DNA from 4 places in the Bacillus luti genome. Region 3 is predicted to be linked to each of the others. Evidence: riboswitches for the same ligand, from Rfam matches in the RefSeq annotation. Region 3 holds a riboswitch; each other region holds the start of a gene.
What was found. Region 3 has a riboswitch for S-adenosylmethionine ahead of EUC40_RS24805 (peptide ABC transporter substrate-binding protein). Riboswitches for the same ligand answer to the same signal wherever they lie in the genome.
Positions count from the first base shown of each region.

Region 1: another riboswitch for S-adenosylmethionine. It lies ahead of EUC40_RS13585 (ECF-type riboflavin transporter substrate-binding protein); the one in region 3 lies ahead of EUC40_RS24805 (peptide ABC transporter substrate-binding protein).
Region 2: another riboswitch for S-adenosylmethionine. It lies ahead of EUC40_RS10510 (hypothetical protein); the one in region 3 lies ahead of EUC40_RS24805 (peptide ABC transporter substrate-binding protein).
Region 4: another riboswitch for S-adenosylmethionine. It lies ahead of EUC40_RS00065 (bifunctional O-acetylhomoserine aminocarboxypropyltransferase/cysteine synthase); the one in region 3 lies ahead of EUC40_RS24805 (peptide ABC transporter substrate-binding protein).

Region 1 covers NZ_CP040336.1:2,643,437-2,651,646, forward strand. Annotated here, with positions in the region: gene EUC40_RS13565 (sensor histidine kinase) at 1-559, shown strand, start outside; gene EUC40_RS13570 (YjcZ family sporulation protein) at 661-768, opposite strand; gene EUC40_RS13575 (energy-coupling factor transporter transmembrane component T family protein) at 903-1,703, opposite strand; gene EUC40_RS13580 (ABC transporter ATP-binding protein) at 1,696-3,396, opposite strand; gene EUC40_RS13585 (ECF-type riboflavin transporter substrate-binding protein) at 3,407-3,955, opposite strand; SAM riboswitch class I at 4,095-4,210, opposite strand; gene EUC40_RS13590 (aspartate/glutamate racemase family protein) at 4,361-5,044, shown strand; gene EUC40_RS13595 (peptidoglycan D,D-transpeptidase FtsI family protein) at 5,406-7,520, opposite strand; gene EUC40_RS13600 (PAS domain-containing sensor histidine kinase) at 7,743-8,210, opposite strand, start outside.
Region 2 covers NZ_CP040336.1:2,049,708-2,057,917, reverse strand. Annotated here, with positions in the region: gene EUC40_RS10540 (short-chain fatty acid transporter) at 1-14, opposite strand, end outside; partial or broken gene EUC40_RS27190 (SGNH/GDSL hydrolase family protein) at 71-337, opposite strand; partial or broken gene EUC40_RS27590 (LVIVD repeat-containing protein) at 509-715, shown strand; gene EUC40_RS10535 (GMC family oxidoreductase) at 870-2,621, opposite strand; partial or broken gene EUC40_RS10530 (TIGR00366 family protein) at 2,733-2,843, shown strand; gene EUC40_RS10525 (group-specific protein) at 2,884-3,237, opposite strand; gene EUC40_RS10520 (NAD(P)H-dependent oxidoreductase) at 3,234-3,809, opposite strand; gene EUC40_RS10515 (SWIM zinc finger family protein) at 3,832-4,269, opposite strand; gene EUC40_RS10510 (hypothetical protein) at 4,475-4,732, opposite strand; SAM riboswitch class I at 4,831-4,929, opposite strand; gene EUC40_RS10505 (hypothetical protein) at 5,052-5,243, shown strand; gene EUC40_RS10500 (YwiC-like family protein) at 5,277-5,999, opposite strand; gene EUC40_RS10495 (ECF transporter S component) at 6,183-6,884, opposite strand; gene EUC40_RS10490 (ABC transporter ATP-binding protein) at 6,857-8,210, opposite strand, start outside.
Region 3 covers NZ_CP040336.1:4,923,145-4,931,354, reverse strand. Annotated here, with positions in the region: gene EUC40_RS24830 (YusW family protein) at 1-228, opposite strand, end outside; gene EUC40_RS24825 (helix-turn-helix transcriptional regulator) at 401-1,300, shown strand; gene EUC40_RS24820 (hypothetical protein) at 1,319-1,510, shown strand; gene EUC40_RS24815 (ABC-2 transporter permease) at 1,507-1,854, shown strand; gene EUC40_RS24810 (peptide ABC transporter substrate-binding protein) at 1,895-3,535, opposite strand; partial or broken gene EUC40_RS24805 (peptide ABC transporter substrate-binding protein) at 3,917-5,557, opposite strand; SAM riboswitch class I at 5,690-5,795, opposite strand; gene EUC40_RS24800 (aldo/keto reductase) at 5,948-6,781, opposite strand; gene proC (pyrroline-5-carboxylate reductase) at 6,783-7,586, opposite strand; gene EUC40_RS24790 (GRP family sugar transporter) at 7,799-8,210, opposite strand, start outside.
Region 4 covers NZ_CP040336.1:6,818-15,027, reverse strand. Annotated here, with positions in the region: gene metA (homoserine O-acetyltransferase MetA) at 1-517, opposite strand, end outside; gene EUC40_RS00065 (bifunctional O-acetylhomoserine aminocarboxypropyltransferase/cysteine synthase) at 501-1,799, opposite strand; SAM riboswitch class I at 1,892-1,996, opposite strand; gene EUC40_RS00060 (chloride channel protein) at 2,321-3,550, shown strand; gene EUC40_RS00055 (FMN-dependent NADH-azoreductase) at 3,614-4,240, opposite strand; gene EUC40_RS00050 (response regulator) at 4,435-5,082, opposite strand; gene EUC40_RS00045 (GAF domain-containing sensor histidine kinase) at 5,103-6,674, opposite strand; gene pdxK (pyridoxine/pyridoxal/pyridoxamine kinase) at 6,809-7,633, shown strand; gene EUC40_RS00035 (GGDEF domain-containing protein) at 7,701-8,210, opposite strand, start outside.

The DNA.
Region 1 (8,210 bases), 2.3 Mb from region 3:
AACTCCAGAATCAAGAGAAAAATATATTGAACATATATTGGAAGAGTTAAATCGAGCTCAAGTAATTATTGATGATTATTTAACGTTTGCCAAACCTGCATCAGAAAAGCTAGATCATATTTCAGTAGAACAAGAGTTAAATCGAGTTATTAATATGATATTGCCATTATGTAATATGAATACAATACATATTACAAAAGACTTCTCCGAGGCAACGATTGTTGGAAATAAACAACACTTTCAACAATGTGTTTTAAACTTAATAAAAAATGCGATTGAAGCCATGCCTGATGGAGGTAGCTTAAATATTTCCTCTTCTATTAATAACAATAAAGTTATAATACGAATTGAGGATAGCGGAATTGGCATGTCACAAGAGCAAATAAATCGATTTGGTGAACCTTATTTTAGTACGAAAACGAAAGGTACAGGTTTAGGTACGATGGTTGCTGTTAAGATCATCGAAACGATGCAAGGTACTTTAAAAATTCGGAGCGTCATTCATAAAGGTACAACATTGATAATCACTTTACCAAAATATAATAAGAACCTATCTTAATACAAATAAAAAAGGAGCTATTATGCTCCTTTTTTATTTGTTTCGATACATAAGTATCTACTATGTTTTTTTCGTTTACATTATTGGAGACTAATTAAAAATTAGTATCCTCCGCCCCAACAGCTGCATCCAACAATAATTAATAAAATAAACAACACAACTAATAAAGCGAAACCTCCACCAAAACCACAAGAACCACCGTAACTCATATTTTCTCCTCCTTTTGGTTTGAAAACTAATAGGTAGTTGATCATTTTAACTGGTTCGTATTATACATTATGTAAATATCCCTTTTTTGAGCATGTCTGCATAAAATAAGTAAAAGCACTCCTATTAGGGTGCTTTAAAATGGATACCAAAAATCTTGAAATACATGTAATTTTAAATAAACTGCAAAAATCAAAATGAATATCCCTACAAGCAAAGCAATAAAATCCCAGGCATTTGCTTTTTTTGTATAGAACCACGTACGTTTATCCTTCTTTCCAAATCCTCTTAAATCCATTGCATTTGAAACTGTATCAATTCTGTCTAGCGAATGAATAATTAGAGGCCAGAAAATTAAAATACGATTTTTCATGCGCGTCCATAAACTTGCTTCTCCTTTTTCAAAAGCTATTCCTCTTGCTTCTTGTGCATGTTTAATAATTTGATATTCAGATTGAATATCCGGTATATAACGTAATGCGATATTTATTGCATATGTAATTTTATAATGAATGCCAAGTTTATTTAAGCTACTTACAAATTCACTTGGATCTGTCGTATAAATAAAGAGAAGTGTAAAAGGTAATAACGTAAAATACTTTAATGAAAGCGTAGCTGTATAAAATAATGTTTCATATGTAATTGTCGCATAACCAATATGTAAAAACGAAGTATATGATCCAGTTAATTCAGATCCATGGGTTGGCGTAATTAATAAAATCATGACAGAGTTTAATAAACTAAATGTAAATATAACACTAAAAACAATTAAAATTTTACGAAGCGGAATTTTAGCAAGCAATAGTCCAATACACCCAATAAAACATAAAATTAACAATATACGAAAATCAAAAAACAAAAAGGTAAGTGTCATACAAAAAATAAATAAAAACAATTTTACTGCTCCATCCATACGATGAAAATATGTACTATGCACCTTCCTCACTCCTATTATTACAGAAATAAAGCTCTATAAACTTTTTTTGACATGAAACGCCGCTAAATGTAACAAGCTTGAATAAAGAACTCTCTCTTAAGTTAGCCCTTTGTAATATCTCTTGATCTCCTAATACAGCGGATACAGTATTATCAGCAATTATTTCTCCTTCATGTAGTACTATCGCTCGGTCTGCATATTCTAACGCTAGATTCATATCGTGCGTGATAAAAATAAATGAGATTCCTTTTTTAGCTAGGTTTTTAATAAACGACATGAACTGTTTATAATGATAATAATCTTGTCCAGCCGTCGGTTCATCTAATATGATGAGTTTTGGATTTGTTGTTAGTACAGTTGCAATAGTTAATCTCTTCTTTTGTCCGTAGCTTAATGCCTGAATTGGCCAATTACGAAATGGATATAAACCACAAATTTTTAACGCTTCTTCAGCTCTATTCTTAATTTCTTCCTTTGAAAATTTTTTTATTTTTAATGTAAATACAACTTCTTCTAAAACAGTCGGTTGCGTAATCATGTGATTTGGATTTTGCATTACATAACATATACTCTCCCCACGTTTACGAATAGACCAAGAATTAATAGTTACTCCATCTAACAAAATTTCTCCACCTTTTATTTTGTTTATTCCAATAAGGCTATTGGCTAATGTAGATTTCCCAGCTCCATTCTGGCCCAAAAGTGTTGCAATTTCTCCTTCATATATTGAAAAATTGACATTTTTTAATACGCTTTGATTATTAGGATACGCAAATGACAAATTTTTCACTTTAAACACTTCTTTATTTTTAGTAGTATCCATTACAAAAGTTTGCTTTTTCACCCACTCTTTTATAATGCCACTAATCCTTTCCTTTTGAAGATTTTCAAGTGGATATAGTAAGCCATTTTTACTATCGTAATGTAATTTCTTTAATGCTTCGATGTAAATAGGCTCTCTTAAGCTGATACGCGGTAATATATGTGACGCTAAAATCTCTTCTGGTGTTCCTATCGCGACAACTTCACCTTCATCAATTAAAATAATTTTATCTAAATCCAAATTTAAAATTTCTTCTATTCGATGTTCAATAATTACAATTGTTTTCTTATATTGCCTATGTATATCTTTAATAAGTTCAATCGTATGTAAGCTGCTTAGCGGATCTAAGTTTGCTAACGGTTCATCGAACAATAATATATCCGCATTTGTTGTTAGCAGACCTGCTAGAGAAACAGTTTGCTTTTGGCCTCCTGATAATTCATGTGGACTTTGTTTATGAGTACTATGCATCTTCACCTTTCTTAATGAATCCGAAACGATCTTTTTCATATCATCTTGATGTACACATTCATTTTCTAAATAAAATGCTACATCTTCTTCTACTGTCAAACCAATAAATTGAGCGTCTTGATCTTGCAAAATTGTTCCTACATGTTTACTCTGTTCAAAAATACTGCCTTTCCTCGGATCTTTACCAGCAATTGAAATGTTTCCTGTACTAATCCCTTCATATGAAAATGGGATTAGCCCATTAATACAATGAGCTAATGTTGATTTTCCTGAACCGCTTCGTCCAGCAATTAATACTTTTTCCCCAGGATATATATGAAAAGTAATGTCTTTTAATGTAGGCTGTGCAGCATGCCCGTATTGAAAGGTAAATTGTTCAAAAGAAATAATCGGTCGCATATTAACATCCCTACTTTTCAATTTTTAAATGTGTATGTCTCTTATTCGATTTAGCTAAGCCAATTGTAATTGGTAATCCAAGAACTAAAAATACAAGAACATCAGATATAGTCGCCCCTAGTACTTGTATAACAATTTTGTCAAACGGTTCTCCCATCACAACAATATCGAAGGCTCCAGCAAATATAATAGCAATGACAATACCAATTAACCCAGTAATGGCTAAATAAGAAATATCTCCCTTATTATATGTCCCGTTTTTCACACTAAAGCCAACTCTTTTTTGAATGAGCCCCATTGCAAAGCCGATAATGCCTGAACTAATAACCCATCCCCACCAAATACCGAATCCGGCGATTGTATCTGTTACGGTATGACCAATTAGTCCTATTAACAGTCCAGCAACGGGACCAAATAAAGCTCCAAAAACAGTTAAAATGGCTAATCCAGGTTTAATAAATGTATTCGGTGCAATAGTGAATCCCCAAAGTCCTAATATGCCATATAAGGCAGCTCCAATCCCAATTGCTACTACTAACTTTGTCGTTAATTTATTCATTACAATTCCCCTCTCATATTAGTCAGCTTTAATTACTCTATATTTATTTTGAAAATGAATTATGCATCGACACTCCCTTTCTGTACAACAAAAAATGACCTCTTGCATAAGAGGTCATTTTCTTTCACGTTCAAGAATCCTCTTATCTTTCAAAAAACACATCGTGTCCTCTGCGGAATTAGCACCTTCCTATGAATTTACATAGGGGTTGCTGAGGTTTCATAGGGCCGTTCCCTCCACCTCTCTGGATAAGTATTAATTTGTAATTCGTATTATGGCACTAAGAAGTATAAATTTCAACACTTTTCTAATTATTTTTATTTTTTGTTTAACAGTACGTTTAAATCATTGTATTCTTATCGGAATTATGAAATAATAAATTCAAAGTTGTTACAGGAGGAATGTATGATGAAAGTAATTGGTTTAATTGGTGGACTAAGTTGGGAATCTACATCACTATACTACAAACATATTAATACACTTACACTTTCTCAATATGATCAAAATGCGAAGCTTGTTCTATATAGTATGGACTTTGGTGAAGTAACTACTTTATTACAAAACCACCAATATGAAGAAGTGAAAAATGAATTAGTCGCAGTTGCAAAAAAGGTTGAAAAATCAGGAGCTGAATGTTTATTGATATGTTCAAATACGGTCCATTTATTTGCTGAAGAAGTAGAAAATGCAATCTCCATACCGCTTCTTCACATTGGTGATGTAAGTGCTAAAGAAATGGTAGAACAAAATATAAAGCGTATCGGACTATTGGGTACGAAACAAACGATGGAACAAGATTTCTATACATCACGACTAGCAAGTTATAACATTGAGACAATTATCCCTGATGACAAAGAAAGAGCATTTATCCATCATGTCATATTAAATGAATTAAGTAGAGGAATTATTTCAGAAACATCAAAAGAAAAGCTATTACAAATTACAAACTCATTAGTTCAAAATGGTGCGGAAGGTATACTACTCGGTTGTACTGAAATACCTTTGCTCATTTCCCAGAACGATCTAACAGTTCCTGTATTTGATACTGCTTTTTTACATGCAAATACTGCTGTGCAGTTCGCTAGATAATACAAGCATATAGGTGTGATCTCTATGTTTTATATTGTCCAAACTATTAATTTAATTATGGATCCATGACTGCAATTACTATATTACAAAATTAACATTAACAATCTTAATACACTTGCTACATTATGTTTATAAATAATCGATATCAATAAAAAAGCATCTACACAAGTAGATGCTTAGATGTGATAAGGAGTGTTCTGTGAGGTTAGGATAAGCTTTTCAGCTTGTCCTATGCTATCAATATATGATTTATTTTATAAAACGTGAATAGTTAATAGAATTATTTTATGCCTCTTTTCTAATTTATTCCTATATTAAAACGTCCCTAGTTTCTATACATACTAGAGACGATTCACATTTTTTAATTCTCTACTTTTGTCACTTCCCCAGTTAATCGCTTACTTTTCAATTCAAAATAAGCATCTAAAACTTCTTTACCAATATCAGAGTTAATACCAGATTTATCATTTATAACCCACGGTACAACAATAGAAAATGCTACTTCTGGATCATCATATGGGGCATATCCTGCTAATGTTAAGTTATAACATTCTCTACGATCCCCTTTCTCATTTCGCCCAATATCACTTTCTCCACCGTATACCGTTTGTGCGGTCCCTGTTTTACCAGCTGGTTTATACGGTGCTTTTTGGAACGCTCTTACTCCCGTTCCATCCCCTTCTTGGAATACCTTTCTAAATCCTTCTTTTACTTGATTTATATACTCCTCTTTCATATCTACTTTATTTAAAACGACTGGTTCTATTGAATGCATCACTTTACCAACTTCATCTTTTTGAACGGTTTGTTCTCTAATCTCTTGAACAATTTGCGGTTTCATTCGATAACCGCCATTTGCGATAGTTGAAATATATTGTGCAAGCTGAAGTGGTGTATACGTATCATATTGTCCAATCGAATAATCTAATAAGAAACCAGGCTGATTATCTTTTCTTCCAATTTGTCCCGTAGTTTCATTCGGCAAATCAATACCAGTTTGTACGCCTAGTCCAAATTGCCTGAAATAATACCTCATTTTATCAAAGTATTCTTGTTTAATATCTAGTGAACTATTTTTCACATAATCCACGCCGGCAATTTTTAATGCAATATTAAACATATAAACGTTTGAAGAAACTTGTAACGCTCTTTGATCGTCTATATTTCCAAACTCTTTCCAAGACTTCTTCTCCTTAGTACCTTTAAACTTCATAGGTGCATCATAAAAATGTGTTCCTGGAGTTATAGCATTTGTTTCAAACCCTGTTAACACTGTCGCACCTTTAACAGTTGATCCAAGCTCATATGAACTTGTCATCGTACCTAAAGCATAATCTTCCACCTCCATTTTTCCATCTTTTTCCACGATCTTTTTCCCAGCCATTGATAATACTTGGCCGTTTTTCGGATTCATCATTACAACGAAAGCGCGGTCTAACATCGATTCTGAACCTTTATATGCCTTTAATATTTTCTCTATGCTCTCTTCCACTTTTTTCTGTAATTCCATATCTATCGTTAAAGTTAAATTCTTTCCGCTTTTCCCTTCCGAAACCGTTTCTGTTCTTGTCGTATTACCCTGTTTATCGGCAATGCTTCTTATTTCTTTTTTCGTACCGTGAAGTACATCTTCGTATTGCTGCTCGATATAACTTTTGCCGACTCTATCATTTCGGCTATAATCACGCACCAAATAATAATCTAATCGTTCACTTGGTAATCCTTCATCGGCATTAGAAACATTTCCAAGAACGGATCGGAATAATCCATCATTGACATAGAATCTCTCCCAATCAACTGATGCGTCTACACCTGGGAGATTCGCTAAACCCTCACTAATCACAGTATATTCCTTTTCACTAACATCTTTTTTAATAATTTGAGGTGCCATTTGATAACCAGAAGCCATTTTACTTTTAATAGCTAACACCTTTATATCTTTATCTGTTAATTCTTTAAGATTTTTATCTGTAACTCGTTTTCTTTGTAACTCTTCTATTTTTTTATCTAGCTTCTTTCCACTAATATCTTTCTCCCTAAATGAATCTATTTCTTTTTTTGATACTAGATTTTCAGCAAGTTTTGGATTTAATTGCATCCAAAAATCTTTCTTATCTGTCTCAGTTAACTTATTTATATCTTCTTGCGGCATTTCAATTATTTCTGCAAGTTGTCTTGCAGTTTTTAGCATTTCTTCTGATTTTACTCCTTTCATCTTTGTATATGTAATCGTGCGTAAAGATTTATTATCAACAACTGGATTCCCTTCTCGATCAAATATTTTCCCACGCGGGACAGAAAGACTCACGATTGCATTTTCTCTCTTCTCTACTTCATTTTTATGCGTCTCTCCATCGATAATTTGCACTTTACCTAACTTTATTATCATGGCAGAAAATAATAAAAATACACAGAAGAATAAAATGTTTAACCGCACTGGCATTGCTCTATTACTTTTTTTCTCTTGCTTCTTCACTTTGTCATAACCTCCTCCTTTTAGCGATTTGAATAATAATGGTACCTCTAAATTAAAAATAATGTACAACTTCTATACATTAATTCGTATGGATATTAATATAATGTTAAAAACTTAATTGAAATTAAAACAAAGGTAAAGAAAAGGTAAAGTTTACTAAAGTAAACATAAAAATACCCAATAACAAAAAGTTTAGCTTTTTGTTATTGGGTATTTAATAATTTAAGAATTAATAGTAGATCGTATTGATATACAACTATCATCACAATTTGATAGAGATTGTTTACTCTGAATTTTTGGCAAGTAAATCGTTACAGTTGTCCCGACTCCAACCTTACTCATAGTACTTATTGTCCCTTGATGACTTTCAATAATTTTATAGCTTAACATTAATCCAATACCGGTACCTTTTTCTTTCGTACTATAAAAAGGCTCCCCTAATCTCTTAATTCTTTCTTCAGGTATTCCTATTCCTTCATCTATTACATGAATAATAACGCCCTCATTATTGATCTTTTTTATATGAACTGAAATTTTCCCGCCAGCTGGCATAGCTTCAATTGAATTTTGTAAAATATTAATAAATACCTGTTTTAGTTGGTTTTCTGAACATTCAATAATTAACTCTTTGGAATCTGTATATAATTCCACTTGAATATTTGTCATAATTGCTTTTGTATTTATTAATGA
Region 2 (8,210 bases), 2.3 Mb from region 3:
AAGGAATGTTTCATAAATATTCTCCTTTCTAAATTTTAATAAGGTAAATATAAATAACATTCCACAAAAGAAAATAAAATCCTTTTACACTTGCTGCACACGAATCAACTAGATCTACATTCAAATATCTAAATACCGTTACTTTCAATCTCTCATTTACGATTGATTCCCACGGACGTGGTGCCCTCTTATTAATACATATCATTTTACGTTCATTTCCAACTAATTTTATTAATGAAACATGTTACTCAGTAGTAAAAGCTCCATTTGTACCTAATCCAATAATGACATAGTTTCCTAAATTTACTTCATTTTTTAACTCTTCAACTACAGGAATCTTTATTTTAAATATCCAGGAATAGCTAATTTTCCATTTTATGGTTCGTTGACTACTAATAATGATGTGTCACGTTAACCTGACGTGTATAGAATATACACTAGAAATTTTATTGGATACGCACACAATCTGAATTATTATATTTAATTTTTAAATAGAAGATTAACTGTTATGAACTCATATTTTTCCAAACAAAAGAAATGCTGTCGTAGACTTTTTCCTGCTTTCCCTCCTGTTGTTGTAATAGCTAAATTTCTTTATGTATCTAGTCCTTTCGATAGCACGGTAGAAATTTATAATATTTCTGATCCTACAGCTCCTATACGCGCGGGAGAGTTTGGTGCAGAAGATTTAAATGTTCCTAATGGACTAGCTGTTTTTACGTTATTCAGCTAGTAAGGTACGTTACAACGATTCAACTACCAATAACCTTGATTATGTGAATACAAAAGCCCTCCAGATTACTTAACTAGAGGGCTTTTGTATTCTCCTAAATATTCGTTATGCTAAGTTAACTATTGATATATAGTATTCATTTTTTATTCCTTATCGATTTGCATTCATAATCTTTAATTTCCGTATCATCCACCACATATGGGCAAGGATCTTCTCGAATAAAACGTACTGCATTCAATCCTATCATTTGGGCAGGGATTGATGTATTGCCGTCTGGCAAAATTGGAGAAATGGAAAGATCAGCGACTTTCAGATTTTTGGTTCCAAAGACATTCAGGGATCCATCAAGAACTCCTTCTTTAATATTTTTACCCATCTTACATTGCCCTCCGAAGTGAGTAAAAAGGGAATACGAAGCTCTGACAAAGCCAGCCAATCTAGTCCGCTTTTCATTCTCATCCGGAATTTGGAATATACTTTCATCAGGAAAGACTACCTGATAGATGTCCCCCGGATCGAGTTCACGCGCTCTAACAATCATGTTATACGTCTCAATATATTGATCCACCATGAAGTTTAGATCATCTGGATTTGCCAACGGGTTTAAATCAATAGTTGGATATGCCTCTGGGTCGCTATGGGAAACCATGACAGTACCTCGGCTTCTTGGATTTACATCTACAATTCCAATACTCATAATATTACTAGGTTCTGTCTCATTAAAATCCCAACCATTTATCGCAATTTCCTGACTAGGTACAAAAAACGGAAGTGGGAGGCCTAATAATTGAAGGCGCCGGCCACCAATAGGGTTATTGACTTTTTTAAATGCTCCAAATGCTCCTGGCTGATTAGGATCAGCAGCCAATATCTGAAGAAGTCTTCCTGTTTCCACTCTAATCCCCATACCGACAGAATAATGTGTTTGGAAGTTATATCCGACTTGAGGGCTTTCTACTAAAGTTGATATGCCAGCTTTAGCTAAATCTTCAGGACTACCAATACCTGAGCGTTGAAGTATGACAGAGGAGAATTGGCCTGCTGAGACAATGATTCCTTTTCGAGCATAACTTCGTTGTGACACCCCATTCTTAACATATTGAACGCCAACAGCAATGTTAATTCCTTTTTTTTCTTTAAATAGAATTTTATCCACTGTTGTCTTTGAAAAGATGACCAATTTTCTCTGATCAACTCCAAATTCATCAGCTTGGAATTCATTTCCTTGCGTAACAATTTGATTGTTTAAATAACCGGTTGCTGTCGAGGAACGAACCAATTTTCCGTTTTCCATCTTTTGAATATATTGACCTTTTAGGGTCGTAACATCTCTTATCCCTGTATTGTAATCCTCTTCAATTGGGATATTAAAAACTTCTGAAGCGGCTTGTGCTAAGGTTTGGATTAATCCTTGATTAGGAATGTTTTGTTGTCTAATAAAAATAGGTCCGTTACTTCCACGTTCTTGAGGGCTTTGTGTCATTCCTGTATACGTTTCATTTTTAATAAATAATGAGCGAATACTATCATAATTCCATGCGTTATTATCAACTAATTTTGCCCATACATCATAAATATCACGACTGCCACGTACAGCTAACATCTGATTATGTTCAGAACTTCCACCAATGGCACGACCACTTGACGTTATTAACTGACGACCAATCGTTTGCTCAACTATAGTAGTGACATTAAATGAATGCCTATTATCAGTAGCATTTAAAATAGAAACTATAAGATTAGGACTGCTTAATTCCTCTGTCATGTTTGTTCCTGCTTCAAGAACGAGAACGGAAGTACATTTATCATCCGTTAATTCTTTAGCAATTATCCCTCCGGCAGTACCGGCACCAATCACGATGTAATCAAAAATATATTGTTTTGACATCCTATTATTCCTTTCAATAAAAAATTTAAAACAATAAATTCCTATACAATATACTATGAACATATCGTACGGACTGCCTGTACTTTTAATAGAGGTTAATAGTTTTGAAAATTACCAGCATTAGCGATAGCTGGTTTAGGCGCTCGTGATATTATGGGATTTTGCGTTGTGAACTTATTATATGCAGGTTGTATCATTAGTCTATGTTTCTTATTTATTTAAATGAAAAACTAGTTTTATACTAGCTTTTTTACACAATAAATCACTTATTTCCCACGCAATTTATAATCGTTTCCCACTCTATCTCCGTAAGATGTAATGACTCAAATGCAAAAAAATCTTCGCAAATTTTTTCGATCAGGTGTGGATGTTCCCTCAAAAAATTCCACTGTAACGCTTTAGGAAGAAAATGTATTTCATATTCTTTACTTCCCCTTACTATCTCATCCACTTCTCTTTCACAAATCCCTCTTAACAAGTAGTCATTTCTTAACTCTATTTGAATTTGCTGAAATATTTCGCTACATTTTTTCAATTGAAGTAAACATGTAATATACGTTCGCAAAAGTTCATTATCATACCCACAACAGTTTATAATACGATCGACTTCATTCATAATGTACGAGCCTTTTCTTCTATTTGTAATAACCACTTTTCCCGCTTCTCTAGTTTACTCGTTTTCACAGATTGAAATACTGAACGTTTTATATCGCGAATGCCGCAAAAACGTAAAACGCCTCTCTTCATTACAATCCAATCTGCTGATCGGTATAATAAAGCGACGTACCATAAAGGCGAATCCAACGTATTAATAACCCACGCTTTCTTTCCGGTCAATAATCCTTTCGGCAGAGCACCTTCATATTTATAAGCAAATCCCGCTACGAAAATACGGTCAATAAATCCTTTTAAAATAGCAGGCATCCCCCACCACCATATCGGATAAATGAAGAGAAGAGTATCTGCCTCTTCCACTAATTTTCTATATCGCGCTGTCTCTTCCTCACTTACTAAATCACGCCTTTTCTTCTCTTCATTAAATACAAGCACTGGATCAAATTGTTCCTTATATAAATCAAGTACCGTAACCGAATGATTTGTTTCCTGTAATCCTTTTTGCACATGCTCTAAAATGGCCCCGTTAAAACTTGAAGGATTAGGATGGGCGTATATAATTAGTACGTTCATTGCAAAACCACTCCCTCTATAGTTAAAGCTTCCACTTCTCTAACATCTTCTCTACAACTTGCACGTTTTTCGAACTTTGCAACAAACGATTTAATACTGTGAGTAACTCTTCCTTTTCTAAATCTTTCAGTTTCTCTTTAACTGTACTCTCACCTACATGTTGAATATCATAAACGACCGCCGCCATATGTTTACAATAATTTTCATATGGACACTCACAGCTACTTTCTGTAAAATCCTCTAAATCAATAATTACTTCGTAGTTCCCTGCATTTCCAGTAACGAAGGCAAATATTTTCGTATCTTGTATTTCGACATCTTCTACATGTCCTTCTTCATAATATTCATATCCTTTATCCATAATGTACTTAGGAATCCACTTCGTTATATCGTTTAATAAGTAAGCGTACATAACAACACCTCTTCCTTTAATTCCCTTTTGACTTCCAAAACCCTGCATGTTATTCTAATAACTGTCAAATAGCAAGTCTATATGACAAAACGACTGACACCTATTCGGCGGAGGTGTCTCTTTTCATTTGCAGCCGATATGAAGTGCCTCTTTCAGGCACATTCAATCTTTGACACTACACACTCAACACCATTCCCTGTATCAGGCTGCTTAAGCAGTCTTTTACTCTACATACTTCAAAAAAAAAGAGAGCTTAGCTCCCTTTTCCCGCCTTATAAAATACCCCTTTTTCAGCATAGAGATATTCATCAGCTAATGTAATTTTTCCATCCAGTTTCAGTTCATCTAATAGTCTTGATAAATAAAATTGATGTAACATCTTTTTCGTGAATTTTCCTTCATGATGCGAAACGATATGTTCTTGAATATCTAACAATGATATTGGCTTATCTTGCTCTATCATATATTCATAAACTGTACTACGCAGTTTTACGTATTTTTCGAGTGTCACAGTACTTCGCACCCCCTTTCTTCTTAATATAAATTTTCGTAATCGGTTTTTTTGCAATAAAAAAACCTCTCCGATAAGAAGAAGTTACGTATATCTTCGTCTTATCTCCCAGAACAAATATGTTCTGCTGGAATTAGCACCTGCATCGCGGTTGCTGGGTTTCATCGGGCCAGTCCCTCCACCTCTCTGGATAAGAAAATATTCACTTAATTCCTACTATACGTAATTTCATTTTAATTGTCAAATAAATATAACAAATTATATTTTGTTCCTTACTGTTCATACTATACATATATGAATATGCAAGGAGGATTATGAAATGCACGAAAATGCTCGCGGATATGTCCAAAATTCTTTTCAATCATTACAAGAAGCAAAACATTGTTTAGAAGAAGCGCTACAGACTGTTGAAAAAGATTTTAATCGCGCTCGTATTGAACAATCCCTTTATGCGATCGAACAAGCTATTCAACGCTGCGATTACACCGTTCACATTTTAGAACAAGATTGAAAAAACTTCCCATCAATTTGGTGGGAAGCTTTTTCAAATGGCATACTTCATTATTATTGCCGTTATAATTAAAAAATATACAGAATTCACAATTTCTAAAATCCCTACTTTTATGATAGAAATCTTTTTGCCATACAACACTATTGCTCGAATAACACTTGGTATAAAAATAAGAGAACACAATGGATTAATAGTAAAAATGATAATCGTTAATACAATATGATAACCCCAAGATATAAAACGATACTTCGGATTATTTTTCTCACGTATCATCGTTTTCACATAAAACGTACTTCCTAAAAAATATAAAAATGAAATAAGCGCAATGAATAATGCTGTTTTATCTATAAGTTTCATTGAAAAATAATAACTGACTAAACCACCGATACAGAAAACAATAATCGCGAAAATGTCATTTAGTAACGCTCTTTCATTCTTTTGACGAGCGTAATACATATTTACAATAAATAATGGAATCATGACTACTACGAATAAAAGAATTCGCCATTCATATAATAAAGAAATCATCCCAAATACGAACGCAATAATAAAATATAAAATTGCGGCATGTAAATATTCTTTTTTTCGTTTTTGTTTTATGTACGTAAGGAATGGATACGTAGCTAAATAGATGAAAAACCAAGCTAAAAACAATGGAATATGATACATAGTAGGTTTCCCAAGTATAGCGCTTAATAGAAATGGTATAACGAGCATCGCCCATGCCCCATGTTGCTTCGGAATAACTAACTTCATTAACTATACACCTCCCTTTTGAAAATAATTCTCACCTACTATTATACAAATAATTTCATATAGTAACGGATATATATTGGACTATTTTTTGACAATAAAAAATGCTCCTTACAATATGTAAGAAGCATGAAAGAGGCAAACGAATATGTAAGTCGCGACCCTACCTTATATAAATATGCTTTTCTATGCCATGTTATGCTTATCTAATATGCCATATTTCCTTTTAAATCTTGTAAGAATCGTAATCCAAGAAGTACTAAATAGTAGTAAGAACACAACATTTGAAATCGCATGACTCAAATCGAAGTAAAAACTTGCGATATAGTATGAAATAACTGTTTCCCACGTTGCTTCCTGTATAAAACCGAGTAGTCCCCAGAAATTCATGATCCAGCCAAATAAAAAGCCAACGAAGAATCCGTATAGTAGTCTTCCCCATAACTTTTTCATTAAAAATGTATTGCGTAATAATCCAGCTATGAAACCAATCATCCCCCATGAAAACATTTGCCACGGCGTCCACGGACCTTGCCCTAAAAAGATGTTAGATACAATCGCCGCTGTTGCACCGATCATAAAACCAGTCTCACTCCCAAACACGATTGCAGAAACGATAATAACGAATGAAGTCGGTTGTACACTCGGTAAAATCGAAAATGGTACGCGGCTAACTGCTGCGATTGCTGCTAATACGGCAACGAGAACAATTTCACGTGAAACAAACGCCTTTCTTTCAAAGCGGATATAGAATGGTAACATAATAACAGCTAATAAAAACAAGCTACTTAACAAGTAATACCCGTCCATGATAAGTGTAGTAAAGAACAATGTGGCTATTATAACTGCAAAAATACATATTATGAATGCAACATATCGCTTGGACACGCTTCGTACACATCCTCCCACGTTAATGCATATGGCAATTCTTTTCGAATGAATCGATTGATCGATGTTGTATAAAAGAAGTTACCACTAAAAAATTCTTTCGGTGCATCATTCATAATAACTGCTCCGTCAAATAACATCATACATTGATCCACATATTTCGCCGCAAATTCAATATCATGCGTTGCCATTACAATTGTTGTACCTTCTTTTTGTAACTTCTTAAATAACTCTCCTACTCTTTCTTTCTTCCATGGATCGAGTCCCTTTGTCGGTTCATCGAGTAATAATAACGTTGGCCTTGACAATAACGTTGTACATAACGCAAGTAATTGTTGTTCTCCCCCGCTACAATCATGCGGATGGCGTTCTTTAAGTGCATAGAGCCAAAACTTTTTAAGCTGATGCTCTGCTATTTCTCTTCCTTGTTCTCCGTATAACTCACGTGCACGTTCATACACTTCATCCCACACTGTATCAAATGTGAAATGATAATACGGATGCTGCGATACATACCCGATACTTTTAAATCGTTCTTTTGAATCAATTTTATGTATCACTTTACCTTTCCACTTCACTTTTCCTCTTCTCGCTTTTTGTAACCCCGCTAAAATCGTTAACAGTGTAGATTTCCCAGTACCATTTTTCCCAACGAGCGCTACCCATTTTCCTTTTTCAATCGATACGGTTAAGTCTCGTAAAATAAGCGGGCTATTTTTTTCATATTGGAACGAAATATGCTCTGCACTTAAAATGACTTCTTGCTTTTCACTTTGTACTATTGGCTCATTTACATATGGTATCGCTGAAAAATCATTCATTTTCATTTGTGCTTCTCGCACTGTAAACGGAATATCGTTCGCATTCCACTCTAAAAACAATCTTGGAATTTGCGGAATAAATGGACGGAACTTTTCTACTTCCCACATATTCGCTACAACCGTTTTCGGACTGCCATCATACACGATTCGGCCGTTATTCATACAAATAACGCGCGTTGCGAGCGGCATTACCTCATCTAAACGATGTTCACTTAAAACGATCGTAATTCCAAGTTCTTCGTTAATACGCTTTAACAATCCTAAAAACTCTTTCGCAGCAATTGGATCTAATTGTGCTGTCGGTTCATCTAATAATAATAATTTCGGCTGCATAACTAATACTGCAGCTAAATTGACAAGTTGCTTCTGCCCGCCAGATAACGTATGAACAGATTGATGCAATAGATCTTGAAATCCTAAGAAACTAATAAGCTCGGCTATTCTCTTTTGAATAATATGAGATGGTAACCCGATATTTTCTAAAGAAAATGCTAATTCTTGAATT
Region 3 (8,210 bases):
ATCAGCTGCTATATTTTTATAATCAGCTTCATAGTCTTTCTTCGTATCTTGATAGTCTGCATCTAAACTAAATTCATTAAAATTAAGTTTTAAATCTGCAGGAGCCTCATTTTTTGCTTCTTCTGTCGTTTTCTTATTAGAAGTTGTATCTTCTTTTGCAGGAGCTTTACATCCTGTTAATGCAGGTACTAGCATAAGAGCTAATAAAATTGATAGTAGAGTTCTCATTATAAATTCCTCCTTATGTAAATTTGTTCTATACAAGTTTTTCCAAAAAACGAGTAATTATGTATGTGTTGAAAATAAATTATTATTCTGTAGTCACAAGGGCTAATCCGCAATTTAAATCAAAAACAATTTGTATGTATATGGTAAATTGAAGTCGTGAGGAGGGACTAAAATGCATGAAGAATATAAAGAGATAATAAAAAAATCAATTGATTATATAGAGAATCACTTACATGAAGAGCTTACAACAGAAAGAGTGGCATCTCACAGTGCGGTGTCGATGTACCATTTTCATCGTATTTTTCAAAGTTATATTGGGATGAGTGTAACGGATTACATTCGAAAGAGAAGATTAACTCATGCTGCACAGGCTTTAGTATCGACTGAAAGAGCTGTTATTGATATTGCAATGCAATATGGTTTTTCCTCACAAGAGGCATTTACGAGAGCTTTTAAAAGAATGTTTCAATTGCCACCAAAGAAATATCGAAAGTACTTCCAGTCATTTTATATAGAAAGAGAGGGTGTTTCAATGCAAAAGGGTATACCGAAAGGATGGATCTTAAGTGGAAGCCATCCTGCTGAATATGAGATGGGTTTAGATTATGAAGTTGTCCATCAAGGGAAAGTATCTGCATACATAAAAACAAAAGAGAATGTTACGCACGGAGGATTTTCAACATTAATGCAAATGTTCCGAGCGGATAAATATGTAGGGAAGAGGTTGCGGTTTACAGCATTTGTTAAGAGTGAAAACGTAAGAGATTGGGCGGGATTGTGGATGCGAGTAGATGGAAAAGATACAGAACCGCTCGCTATGGATAATATGCAAAATCGTCCAATTAAAAATACGAATAACTGGCAATCGTACTCGGTTGTATTAGATATAAAAGAAGAAGCACTTGGTATTGCATTTGGTGTTTTATTATCAGGAGAAGGTTGTGTGTGGCTAGATAGTATTCGATTTGATGAAGTAGATGAAAAAATTCCTTCAACAGATTTGGCAGAAAACTTTTATGAAACACTTTTAGAAGAGCCGGTGAATCTACAATTTGAAGAAGTAGAAAAATAAAAAACAAGGAGAAAAGATATGCTCAAATATGTAAAACTAATAAGTATTAGTTTAGTAATATCGTCTTGTATTATGGGAATTAACTATTTAGTTAGCTATCTTTGGTCAGGGCATATACCTTCTTTGACGTGGAGAACATATTTGATGTTTGTTTTTATATTTATGATGAGTTTTGGTTCAATGCAAAAAGAAGGAAAAGAGGATTATTGACGATAGTCTTCTTCGCCTTTCTTTCATTAACACAAATGTTCATAGCTGTTTTCGGAAATGCAGGTATGATCTTTAATATAATTTCGCTATCGTTACAACTCGTAAGTTCGGGTGTAATTGTACCGCATGAAATGTTTTCTAAAACATATCAAACAATCGGCGAATTATTTCCCGCAACATATGCAGCGAATGGCTATTATACAATAATATTTTGGGGAGTTAGTTTAGAGAAAAATATTATTTCATTATTAGTCATTATATTAGTCACGCAATTGGTAGCAGTCATTACTGTATCTGTAAAAGGAATAGTAGAGAGAAGAAGTCATGTAGTTAAAGAAGTATAAAATAAAAAAGGTATCCTGTGATTGGATACCTTTTTATTTATTATTTTGCAACTTCTGTCCACTTATAGTTAAATTCACCGCCGAAGTCAGTTGTTACAAGTCCTTTAATGAAAGAGCGTTGTAAGTAAGAACGACCTTGTTGGTATAAAGGAGCGACAGCACCGTCTTGTAATAAGATTTTTTCAGCTTGCTTCATTGCTTCAAAGCGTGCTTTTTCATCGCCAGCTAAATCTGTTTTCACTTTATGAATGAGCTCATCGTACTCTTTGTTAGAGTATTTATCGAAGTTATAAGCACTATCTGTTGTAAATAAATCTAAGAATGTAATTGGATCCGCGAAGTCAGGGCCCCAACCGTCAATACCGATTTCATAATCACCACTTAATAGTAGTTTCAACTGTTGTTTACGTGGTTGTGGTTTTAAATTCACTGTTAAGCCATCTAGATTCTTTTCGAGTTCACCTTTTAAATATTCACCAGTCTTTTTAGCTAAAGCATTATCACTTGTTAATAGTTCGATTGTTACTTTGTCGGTACCAAGTTCTTGTTTTGCTTTTTTCCAGTTTTCTTTTGCTGTTTTCACATCATCTTTGACTAGGTTTCCATTTTCTTTACGGAAGTCATTGCCTTCTGGACTCTTTGCGAATTTCACAGGAACCATTCCTTCAGCTGGAACAGCACCGTTATTTAAAATTGTTTCTACGTATGCTTTTTTATTCATTGCTCCGTTAATAGCAAGGCGTGCATGTTGATTTTTTAATGTTTCATTCTTTTGATTTAGTCGTAAAAATTGAATGCCAACTTCAGCGCGTTCTTTGAAGTTTGGATCGCCCTTATATTTATCAACAAACTCCGCAGTTAAAGCAACACGATCAATTTGTCCTGAATCATATAAGTTCACTTCTGTAGACTTATCTTTAACGACATTGAAGTTGATTTCTTCTAATTTTACCGTTTTAGCATCCCAATAGTTAGGATTCTTCTTCAATTGGAAGCTTTGCTCGTGTTTCCAGTTATCTAATGTGAAAGCACCGTTGTAAATTAAATGATTTGTTTCTAAACCGTATTTATCACCTTGAGATTTTAAGTACGCTTCATTAACTGGTAAGAATGTCGAGAATGTCGTTAAGCTTAAGAAGTAGGGAACAGGACGGTCTAGTTGTACTTCTAACGTTTTATCATCAAGAGCTTTAACTCCTAGTTGATCAATTGGCAATTGTTTTTGGTTTATTTGTTTCGCATTCTGTATATCGAAGAATAAGAATGCATATTCAGCTGCTGTATCAGGATTTACGGCACGTTGCCAAGCGAAGACGAAGTCTTTTGCTGTAACAGGAGTACCGTTTGACCATTTTGAATCACGCAGGTGGAATGTATATTTTGTCTTATCGGGACTAACGTCAACCGACTCAGCAACACCAGGAATCGGTGTGTTATCTTCTCCCATTGCATATAACCCTTCAAAAACATTGCGCATTACGTTCATGGATTCCCCATCCGTTGCTTTTGCAACATCCATTGTTGGAATTTCTGAAGCGAATGATAAGTTAATTGCCTGTTTATCAGGTGCTTTATCATTTGCTTTCGCTCCGCTTGCATTATCTTTATTTCCCCCGCAAGCAGTTAGTAGTAGACTTGCTCCTAAAACAGATGCAACAACAGGTACGACTTTTTTCTTCATTGTTCTTTCCTCCCTAAATGTGTTGTTCGTAACGTCATAATGTCCATGTCTTGAAGTAGCTATAGAAGGAGATAAAACCTATTATGAATATTTGTTTATAGGTAATCAGGTGTTCTATATGTATATACATGTTGAACTATAATCTATCGTTATATGTTTCAACATAGAGACATTATATTTTGATGGTGAAATATTTCGTTTCTTTGATTATTTAGAATATTAACACTGGAAAGAACTATATGTCAATAATAAAAACAGAATGTTAATTTCTTGAAATAATATATTAAAAAAGTAGATTCCCATGTATTAAGGAACCTACTTTTAATACGTTTTGTGAAAAAATAATTAATATGGTGGAATAACGTTGGTCAAAGTTACAATTTATTTTTCAATTTTTGCCCATTTGAAGTTTAATTGACCTGCAAAGTCTACTTGCACAATTCCTTTCACATAAGAACGTTCTAAATAAGATTCTCCCTTTTGATAAAGAGGAGCGATAACAGAGTCTTTAAATAATATTTTCTCGGATGCTAGTAATGCTTCCCAGCGAGCTTTTTCATCACCAGCTAAAGTTGTTTTCACTTTTGCTATTGTTTCATCGAACTCCTTATTAGAGTAATGATCTAAGTTATAAGGGTTATTCGTTGTAAATAGCTCAAGGAATGTAATTGGATCCGCAAAGTCAGGGCTCCAGCCATCAATACCGATTTCGTAGTCACCTTTTAATAAAAGCGAAACTTATTGCTTACGCGGTTGCGGTTTTATATTTACTGTTAAGCCATCTAAATTCTTTTCTAGTTGTCCTTTTAAGAATTCACCAGTTTTCTTCTCAAGGTCACCATCACTTGTTAATAATTCTAACGTTATTTTTTCAGATCCAAGTTCTTGTTTTGCTTTTTTCCATAATTCTTGTGCCGATTTTGTATCAACCTTTGTTAAATCGCTGTTTGCAACGCGGAAGTCTGTTCCGTCAGGTCCTTTTGCAAAGTTTTTTGGAACGAGACTAAAGGTTGGTGTAGAGCCATCATTTAATAACGTATTTACAAAGGATTTTCGATCGATCGTTTGATCAATTGCTTGGCGTGCAGAAACGTTTTGCAGCACTTTGTTTTGCTGATTCATACGTAAAAATTGTACGCCTACGTTCGGACGTTCTTTAAAGTTACCATCCTTTTTATATTTATCAACGAAATCAGACGTTAATTTTATACGGTCTAATTGTTTAGATTCAAATAAATTTACTTCTGTTGATTTTTCTTTCACGACGTTAAAATTGATTTCTTCTAGTTTGACAGCATCTTTATCCCAATAGGTAGGGTTTTTCTTGAATTTAAAGCTTTGTTCGTGCTTCCAATCGCTTAGTGTAAAAGCTCCGTTGTACAAGATTGTATTATCTTCTAAAGCGTACTTATCACCTTGTGCTTTAAAGAATTCCTCGTTAATTGGTAGAAATGTTGGGAACGCTGTTAAGCTAATAAAATACGGAACAGGACGCTCTAATTCTACCTCAAACGTATGGTCATCAATTGCTTTTACACCAAGTTGATCGGCTGGAAGCTCTTTGTTGTTAATCTTTGTTGCATTTTTAATATCAAAGAATAGAAATGCATATTCAGAGGCTGTTGCTGGATCGACAGCTCTTTGCCAAGCGAAGACAAAATCTTTCGCGGTAACAGGAGTACCGTTTGACCATTTTGAATCTCGTAAATGGAATGTGTATTTCGTTTTATCGCTATTTACTTCATGAGATTTTGCAACGCCAGGGACAGGTTTGTTACCTTCACCAAGATTATACAAACCTTCAAATACGTTTCTCATTACTTGACCAGAATCAGTATCTGTAGCTCGAGCTGTATCCATTGTTCGTATTTCAGTAGGTGAAGATAAGTTTAAAACCTGTTTACTAGGTGCCTCGTCTTTTGCATTTGCTCCGCTTGCTTCGTTTTTATAACTACCGCAACCAGTTAATAAAATACTTACTCCTACAACTGATGCAATACCGGGTACAAACTTCTTTTTCATTTGATTTTCCTCCTAAATAATTAAGTTTGGATGATGATGAGGGAAATGAAAAATAAAAAATCCCTCTTTTCATATTGAGAAAGAGGGATTTTTACGTACAAGTTATGCACCCGTATATAAACGAATTCCCTCATTCTATCTTTCAAGCCATAAAGCTTGCAGGAAGTGGCACAGTATTCAAAATGAACCTGTTGCCGAGGTTTCAAAGGGCCAGTCCCTCCACCTCTCTTGATACAATGAGTAAACGAATAAATTTTATTAATTTTTGTGTTTCTTTGATAATTCAAAATCTTACACCTTGGATAATGAAGTGTCAACCTAATGAAATATAGTTTAAATTTTCAGTTTTCTTTAACGAAAAAACCACTGCATATGGCAGTGGTTTTTCTACTAGAAGTTAAAGTTATCTGGATCTGGACCAACGCGACGATCTTCATTGAGTGCTTGAATTGCTTTCATGTCATCAGCGCTTAATTCAAAATCGAATATATTTGCATTTTCAATAATGCGATGTTCTTTAATAGATTTAGGGATTGTTACAACTTCGTTTTGTAAATCCCAGCGTAAAATAATTTGCGCAGTTGATTTATTATATTTTGTCGCAATTTCTTGTAACGTTGGATTATCAAGTAGTTGTCCTTGCATTAATGGTGACCAAGCTTCAAGTTGGATGTTATGTTCTTTACAGAAAGTGTGTAATTCTTCTTGAGCTAAACGTGGATGGTATTCTACTTGGTTAACCATTGGTTTAATTTCAGCGATTTCAAATACATCTTGCAAATGGTGAATGTGGAAATTACTCACACCAATAGCGCGAACACGGCCGTCTTTATAAAGCTTTTCTAACGCTTTCCATGATTCAGTATATTTTCCTTTTACAGGCCAATGTACTAAATATAAATCTAAATATTCTAGACCTAATTTTTCTAATGTAGTTTCAAATGCTTGAAGTGTTGTTTCATAGCCTTGATCGCTATTCCACACTTTTGATGTAATGAATAATTCTTCACGTGAAACACCTGATTCACGGATCGCTTGTCCAACGCCTTCTTCGTTTTGATAGATTGCAGCAGTATCGATGCTACGGTAGCCATTTTTAATTGCTGCTTTTACAGAATCAATTACTTCTGAACCATCTTCTACTTTAAAAACACCTAAACCGAACCAAGGCATTTTTACACCGTTATGTAATGTTGTATAGTCTTTTAAACTTGTTAAACTCATATTATTTCCCCCTAGCTTTTTTGTTTGTTGCTTCTACTGCTTTTTGAATTGCTTCTGAAAAATTATACTCATATAAAGTTTTGAGACCTTCAGCTGTGGAACCACCTGGTGTTGTTACTTGTTCGCGGAGGTTAGCTGGATCTTGCGTTTGTTCAAGCATAGAAGCAGAGCCAGAAATCATTTGAATGACGAGATGTTTTGCAGTTGCCTCATCGACTCCATAACTTATTGTTGCTTCAATTAAGCTTTCGGCAAAGTAATAAAGGAAGGCTGGTGCACTTCCAGTAACTGCAGTAAGTTGATGCACTTCTTCCTCAGTGCAAAGTTGCGAAGTACCAATTCCTCTTAAAAGCAGTTGCAGGGTTTCTTGATGCATCTCGGTTACTGATTGTCCCATTGTATATAAGGAGATAGACTTTCCAATTTCAGCAGCTGTATTTGGCATAATCCAAGCAACAGGCGTCCCCCCGGGAAGTCTCGCTTCTAAATAAGATGGACCAATGCCAGCAGCTACCGTTACGACAAGTTGATTCGATAGTAACGGAGATAACTCTGCTAATAATTCTTCATGTGCAGAAGGTGGCATTGCTAAAACAATCGTATCAACAGATGTAACATGATGCTTCCAATCGGTTGTAATAGACACATCATATTGCCCTTGTAATTGTTCTAATTTTGCTACGTTGCTTCGGTTGGAAATGATAATTTCTTCGATGTATTCTTTACTTGTTTTCAGTAATCCGGAAAATATAGCTTCTGCCATACGACCAGCACCAATAAATAAAATTCGATGTTTAGTTAGCATATCCTTTATTCCTTTCTGATGAGAATATGTTATAAAAAACGATACCATTTTTAAGAGAATTTTGTAAAAAGAAAAGGCTTATCGCGAGAAGGATGAAAATGGAGGGAGGAGGGTTAATACAAATAAGGTTATAAAAATTATTATACTTAAAAAATAGTTGTAATAAAAAATCCCTGAAGCAGTTATGCTTCAGGGATTAATAGATTATAAATTTATGCTTTTGTCATACCTAGTAATACAGCGCCGCCGATAATTAAAACACTACCTAGTGCAATAAAGATCAATTGACGTTTTGTTTTCTTTTCACCTAAGAAGACAATCGCACCGAATGTTGAGATAACGATTCCAGTTTGAGATAACGGGAAGCTTGTCGCAACTCCGACACGTGGTAAGGAAAGAAGTAAGAATAAGTTTCCTGTTCCCCATAGTAAACCAGATAGAGCATTACGGATTGCATATTTGTTAAATGGTTTATGTTTAGATGTCAGTACAACCGCACCAACAAACATACCAACTGCTTGTGGTAAAATAGCAGACCAACCGTCGATATTATACCAACGAATAATAATTACATATACAAGATAGCCAAAAGTAGAAACAATTAAAGTAAGAAGTCCTTTTTTC
Region 4 (8,210 bases), 290 kb from region 3:
GGACTTCATGTTCAAATACACCGAACATTTTTTCCTTCAGAGGATACTTTGGAACGCCATAATGATGGTACAAACCAGCTTGTGCCCCCCAGCAAATATGAAGCGTAGATGTTACATTCGTTTTTGAATACTCCATAATGCGTTTAAGCTCTTCCCAATAATCTACCTCTTCAAAAGAAAGAGTTTCAACTGGTGCTCCTGTAATAATAAGCCCATCAAATTTCTCATTCTCAATATCACGGAATGTTTTATAGAAACTCGTTAAATGTTCCTGTGCTACATTACGTGACAAATGTGATTCCATATGAAGTAAGTGAACATCTAATTGCAACGGTGTGTTGCCAATTAAACGAAGTAATTGCGCTTCTGTTTCTTGCTTTGTAGGCATTAAATTTAATATAGCAATTTTCAAAGCACGGATATCTTGTGTTTCTGCTCGCTCCTTCGTCATTACAAAAATATTTTCCTTCTGCAATACTTTGCGAGCTGGTAAATCTTTATCAATTATGATCGGCATGTTCTTTGCCTCCGACTAGCGCTGCTTCTAAATCCGCAATAATATCAGAAACATCTTCTATACCAACCGATAAACGAATTAAATCCGATGTGACACCGGCCAAACGCTGATCTTCCGCACTTAATTGTCTATGCGTCGTACTAGCAGGATGTATAACGCAAGTTCGTGCATCAGCTACATGCGTTACGAGAGTTGCTAGTTTCACATTCGCGATAAATTCTTTTGCCGCGTCTAATCCACCTTTAATACCGAAAGTTAAAACACCACTAGCACCTTTTTTCAAATATTTTTGTGCTAATGAATAGTTTTCATTACTATCTAGTCCCGGATAATTCACCCATTCAATACGTTCATGATTAGCAAGCCACTTAGCAACTGCTAGAGCATTTTCACTATGGCGCTCCATGCGTAAGTGCAGTGTTTCTAAGCCAATATTGCTAATATATGCATTGAATGGGCTCATACAATTTCCGTAATCTCTTAATAACTGCACGCGTGCTTTCACAATATAAGCTGCCGCACCAAAATTTTGAACATAACTTACGCCGTGATAACTTGGGTCTGGTTCAACAAGTTCAGGATATTTTCCATTTGTCCAATCGAAGTTCCCTCCATCAATGACAATACCGCCCAAAGAACTTGCATGACCATCGATATACTTCGTCGTAGAATGAACAATGATGTTTGCTCCATGCTCGAACGCTTGGCACAAATAAGGAGTCGCTAATGTATTATCAACGATAAAAGGTACCTCTAGTTCTTTTGCTGCATCTGAAAATTCTTTGAAATTCAGAACGTTCATTGCTGGATTTCCTAATGATTCTGCGTAGATAAGTTTCGTCTTATCGTTACCAAGTGCCACAATCTCATCTGCTGTTAAATTCGGATTAAAGAACGTAACATCAATGCCAAGCTTACGCAAACTTACTCCAAATAAATTAAATGTCCCTCCGTAAACTGTCGAAGAACAAAGTAGATGATCCCCGCTACTACAAATATTTAACACTGCAAGCATAATAGCAGCTTGCCCAGAAGCTGTCGCAACAGCCCCTACACCACCTTCTAAATCTGATAACTTTTGTTCAAATGCAGCGAGTGTGGGATTCCCAATACGTGTATAAATATAGCCTTCTGCCTCTAAGTTAAATAATGCTGCTAAATCATCCGATGTATCGTATTTATACGTTGTACTTTGATAAAGCGGCAAAACGCGTGGCTCACCATTTTTTGGCGTATAACCACCTTGCACACAAATTGTTCCCTTTCCCCATGATTCTCCCATCTCTCATTCTCCTTTCTTTTATACAAAATAAAAAACTGCTCCCTTCCTGAAAACAAGAAAGGAGCAGTTTGAAAACACGCTCTAAAGACTCTTTCTTATCTCTCAGGATTATTACCTGCAGGATTTGGCACAATTCCGTTATACGGCTGTTGCCAAGGTTTCATCGGGCCTGTCCCTCCACCTTTTCTTGATAAGACTATGCAATTACCGTTGATTTTATAGCAATAATTTCCTAATGTCAATCTGTTTTTCTGAATGTTCTAAAATAAATGTCAGCAGTTCTATATAAAGCAACAAAAGAAGTATATTCCATATTTATTCAAAAAAGACCTTTAAAAAATCCCAATCAATATATAGAATTAAATAAGTGGTTTAATTTATAAGCCCCAAACCCTAACGAAATCCCAACATATATGTTGAATAAGCCAACCTCACACAAAGATACTATATTATATTCCATTCATTTCACACTAGCATGTGTAACCCTTTCTCTATTACAACTTATATAACGGAGGTATAACATGACAGATAAAAAGGACATGCACTATATACTCGCTCTATATGGCATTCTTTTAGGCTCTATAGTAGGGGCTACAGTTTGGTTATTTTTAGTTACGATCAATATCGGAATCCACTTTATTTGGGGATACTTACCTAATGTTTTCTCTTCTCCCCCTTATTACACTCTTTGTGTAACAATAATCGGTGGTATTTTTGTTGGTTTATCACAAAAATACTTCGGTACATATCCACGTCTTATGCCAGAAGTAATGGGTGAATATAAAAAAACTGGTAGAATTGAATACCGTTTTGTACATCAGGCTACTTTAACTGCGCTTATTGTTTTAATATTTGGAGCTAGCCTAGGCCCAGAGGCCGCACTTGTCGGGATTATCGGCGGACTTTGTACATGGGTAGGGGATCGCTTTAAATTTGCTTTAAAGGGAATGAGCGAACTAACAGAAGTTGGAATTGGAGCTACTTTAAGTGTCATTTTTAACGCTCCATTATTCGGTTACTTAGCTCCAACTGAAAATGAGGGAGAAGAAATTGCCGGGTTTTCTAAAGGAAAAAAAGCAATTGTATATGTAACTACTACTTTTGCTGGATTTTCCGTTTATTTATTGCTTAGTAAACTCGATAATCGTGGATCCTTTATTGTTGATTTTGGGGAAGGATCTCTTTCAATCAATGAATGGATCGCCTTTCTTCCACTTGCTTGCATCGGTGCTATCGTTGGTTTCCTATATTTCAAAGTAGAATTTACATTAGAGAAAATTATCCATCCTTTCCGTGAATACAAACTAACACTTGGAATTATAGGTGGAGTTTTATTAGGGATTGCGGGAACTTTTCTCCCATACACATTATTTTCAGGGGAACATCAATTAAAAGATCTAGTCGTTGAATGGAGTCATTTATCTTTTTGGATATTACTTCTTTCAGGAGTTTTAAAATTATGCATTACTGCCGTTTGTTTAAATACAGGTTGGCGTGGTGGACATATTTTTCCAATTATATTTTCTGGGTCAAGTATTGGATACGCGATTGCCTCCATTCTTCCTATAGACCCAATCGCGTCTGTAGCCATTGTAACGACAGCGATTTCGAGCTATGCGCTAAGAAAACCAATAGCTATAACACTACTATTACTTATGTTTTTCCCGCTTAATTTACTATTACCAATGCTCGGTGCAGCAGCTATTGGTAATGCATTTCCACTTCCTAAGCGTAACGAAACTACAAATTAATAAAAAAAACAGCATTAACATAGACGTTAATGCTGTTTCTTTGAGTGACGATTATAATTTCAATTAAAATTTACTTGCTACTTTAGCTGCTTCTTCAAGACCTGCTGCAATAATTTCTTCTGCTTTGTCTGGGAACTGGTTATGTCCTTCAATAACGATTGTTTCCATGTTTGTTGCACCGAAAAAGCCCATCATGCTTGCTACATATTTAACTGCCATTTCTACTCCAGCTGCTGGACCTTCAGAATATACGCCGCCGCGTGCATTTAATAATGCAATTTTCTTATCTCCAATTAGGCCAACTGGACCTTCTGGTGTATATTTAAATGTTTTACCAGCACGGTTTAAATAATCAATATATGTGTGTAGTACTGCTGGAATTGTTAAATTCCATAATGGGAAACCGAAAACAACTTTATCAGCTTCTAGGAATTGATTTAAATACTTATCAGCTACTGCCACTGCTTTTGCTTCTTCTTCTGTTAAATCAAATCCTTTACCAGATTTGAATGTACCATTAATCATATCTACGCCTACATATGGTAATTCTTCTTTATATAAATCAAGTTCTACCACTGTATCATTTGGGTGCGCTTCTTTATAGTTTGCTAAAAATGCCTCGTATAATTTCACACTAACTGCTTGTTCTGCTGGGCGGTTGTTTGCTTTTACGAATAAAACTGTTGTCATTATATTTTCCTCCTAAAACTCACTCTTACGTTGTCATATATGCTTTCAAAAAAAGGTATCCCTTGTAATTGTTGTTTTGTTGCTTACAAACATATTTTATCTTTATACCAAGACAATTTCGTCCTCATATAGACGTATTTTTCCATAAAAAAAGTCCACCTTCTAAAGGCGAACTAGGTCTTACGACTTTCGTCTTATACAATTCCATTTCTCACTGCATATAACGCTGCTTGCGTACGATCAGATAAGTTTAATTTGCTTAAAATACTACTCACATGCGCTTTAACCGTTTTTTCTGTAATGACTAAAACCGAAGCAACTTCTTTATTACTCATCCCTTTTGCCAATAGTTGTAACACTTCATTTTCTCTTGCTGTTAATACATCTACATGACTGAAGTGTTCCTCTTCTTTCTCTTCCACCGGTAACGCTTGAGAAAGAAGCGCATTTGCTATATCTGGATGTAGCTGTATATTCCCTTTATACGCACTACGGATCGCCTCAACAAGTTGATCTGGTTCTACATCCTTTAAAATATACCCACTGGCTCCCGCTTTTAATGCTGGTAACACATGAGCTTGATCAGAAAAGCTCGTTAATACAATTACTTTCACATCTGGATATTCTTTTTTTATGCAGGCTGTCGCCTCAACGCCATCCATTTCAGGCATATATAAATCCATTAATACAACGTCAGGATTTGCTTCTCCTACTTTCACTAAAGCCTCTTTCCCGTTATTCGCTTCCCCAACTAACTCTAAATCTTCCTGTGTACTTAAGAAAAATGCTAATCCTTTTAAAACGACTGTATGATCATCAACTAACAATACTTTTATTTTCACAAACTTCCCTCATTTTCACATCATAATGGTACATTTACTTGTATACTTGTTCGTTTATTTTCACTTATAATTTTAATTGTTCCACCAATCAACGCTACTCTTTCACGCATCGTTGTCATGCCAAGTGATTTCTTCTCTTTTATATCCTTTTCTATAAATCCATTACCTTGATCTACTATTTCTAATGATACATTTTTCTCAGTCACTTTAAAATAAATGGTCGCTTCTTTTACACCTGCATGCTTACTCACATTGTTTAACGCTTCTTGTCCAATACGCCATAATGCTTCTTCTACTACACGTGGTAAATCGCGAACACCTGTAACTTGTTCCCTAACTTTCAATCCAAAACTTTCACCATACTGTTTTAAAGCTGGTAATAAACCTTTCTCTAATCCTGCTGGACGGAGCTGCCAGATTAACGTCCTCATTTCCTTTAAAGCACCTTGCGCTAATTCACGCATCTCGTGCAAAGAGTGATCTACTTTCTCATTTTGACCTTTTAAAACTGCCTCAGCACCTTTTGTCATAAAGGTTAACGAAAATAGCTTTTGTGAGACAGAGTCATGTAAATCCCTTGCTAAACGATTTCTTTCTTCCATCCGTACAAGTTCGCGTCTCTGCTCATTTAGCCTTAAATTCTCTATCACGAAAGAAATATGATTCGTTATGGCTTGAAGCACATCTATCGTATTCACATCAAATTCACCATTATTGGAACTAACACATACAACCCCAAATATGTGACTTTGAATCTGTATTGGTGTGGCAATAACCGTCCTATTAGAGGGGGCGGTATGACTGATTTGACGTTTTAATAAAATAGATTCACCTTTTTCTAACGCTTCTTTCGCTGCTTCTTTTACATCCTCTTGCAATTCTTCTTGGCGATAAGATGCACGCAATGATAATTCTTTCTCTTCTCGAATAAAGAATGTTACTTCGTTCCACTGAAACACTTCACCTAATTGATTTACAACTTTTTCAGGCAATATATTAAATTGATGAATCGTTCTTAAAGCTTGAATAAAACGTTCTAATTTCACATAATAATGTGCTCTTCGCTTTTCGTTTTCATATAATTTTGCCCGCTTTAAAGCCGTTCCAATTTGGAAGGCCACTGATTGGAGCAATACTAATTCCTCTTCTGAAAAATGCGTTTTACCTGGGCTTGCCACATTCAACAAACCAAATTTTTCTCCTCCAGCCTTTAAAGGAACCGTAGCATGATGAAGAATTCCTTCTGTATCTCCCCAATTATATTCAATTGCATTATTAATTCTTTTACATTCAATAATATTAACGGCTCTCTCTAACTTTCCATCTACAAAACCACGTAAACACCAACACTCACCTTCACACATCGGGCGCTTATTTTCGTATGTAAGTGCCTCTGGTAACTGGTAATCGATTAACTTCGTATATTTCCCATTTTCATCGGCAAGAAAAATCCATCCGGTCGTTAAACCTGTTACACTTAACAATTTTTCTAGTACTGCTTGCAGTACATGATATGTATCATTTGATGTATTTAGTGTCTCTGCTATTTCTTTTAATATAACTAATTCATTTGTACGATTATCTCGAAACATACTCAGTCTCCCACATACAAGATTTTAAATTGCTTCTCAAGTAAATCATCTACTTTTCACTTTGTACTTATTCGTAACATTGATATAATGGTGAAAACATAGTTTTCATTATATCACTTGAGGGGGCTTTCATAATGACATTAAACAAGGCACTTACAATCGCTGGTTCTGACACAAGTGGCGGTGCTGGTATACAAGCAGATTTAAAAACATTCCAAGAACTTGGCGTATACGGAATGACATCTCTTACGACAATCGTAACGATGGATCCACATAACGGTTGGGCACATAACGTTTTCCCAATCCCAGCTTCTACATTAAAGCCACAATTAGAAACAACAATTGAAGGTGTCGGCGTAGATGCTTTAAAAACGGGCATGCTTGGATCAGTAGAAATTATTGAGATGGTTGCAGAAACAATCGAAAAACATAATTTTAAAAATGTAGTAGTCGATCCTGTTATGGTATGTAAAGGTGCAGATGAAGCATTACATCCTGAAACGAATGATTGCTTACGTGACGTTCTTGTTCCAAAAGCATTAGTTGTAACACCAAACTTATTTGAAGCTTACCAATTAAGTGGCGTGAAAATTAATTCTCTTGAGGACATGAAAGAAGCAGCGAAAAAAATCCACGCTTTAGGTGCGAAATATGTCCTAATTAAAGGCGGTAGCAAGCTTGGTACAGAAACTGCAATCGACGTCCTATACGATGGAGAAACATTTGATCTTCTAGAATCAGAAAAGATTGATACGACAAATACACATGGTGCAGGTTGTACATATTCTGCTGCAATTACAGCAGAACTTGCAAAAGGAAAATCTGTGAAAGAAGCAGTAAAAACTGCTAAAGAATTTATCACAGCGGCTATTCGTTATTCATTCAAAATTAACGAATATGTAGGCCCAACTCATCACGGTGCATACCGTAAATTTGTTGCATCAAAAGAACTTGTCTAACATATAAAGGAAAACACCCACAGAGTTTATACATTTCCTCTGTGGGTGTTTTTTCATAACCTTATCTTTAAGACGCAGAGCTAACCTTATTTCTACCATTTCGTTTCGAGTAATATAATGCATCATCCGCTGCTTGAATAAATTGATTTGGTGATGACTTATACTCTGAAACTCCTACGGAAACTGTAATTTTTATTTTTGTTCCATTTAACAATTGGAATGAATGTTTCTCAACAGCTGTACGAATTTGTTCGCCCATATGAATTCCATAAGCTAATCCCTTCTTTGGTATCAAAAGTGCAAATTCCTCTCCGCCCTTTCGAAAAATCAAATCCGGAAACGTTGAAATTTCTCGTAAAATACACGCTATTTGTTTTAACACTTCATCTCCTGCAGGATGCCCATACGTATCATTTACATACTTAAAATGATCAATATCCATAAGTAGTAAACAAAGTGAATCATTTTTCATATGCTCATTACCAATATGACGATTCATTTCTAAATCAAAATGCCTTACGTTTCCAAGTCCTGTCAAAGCATCTATCGTTGCATATTGCTTCATCGTTTGAAATAA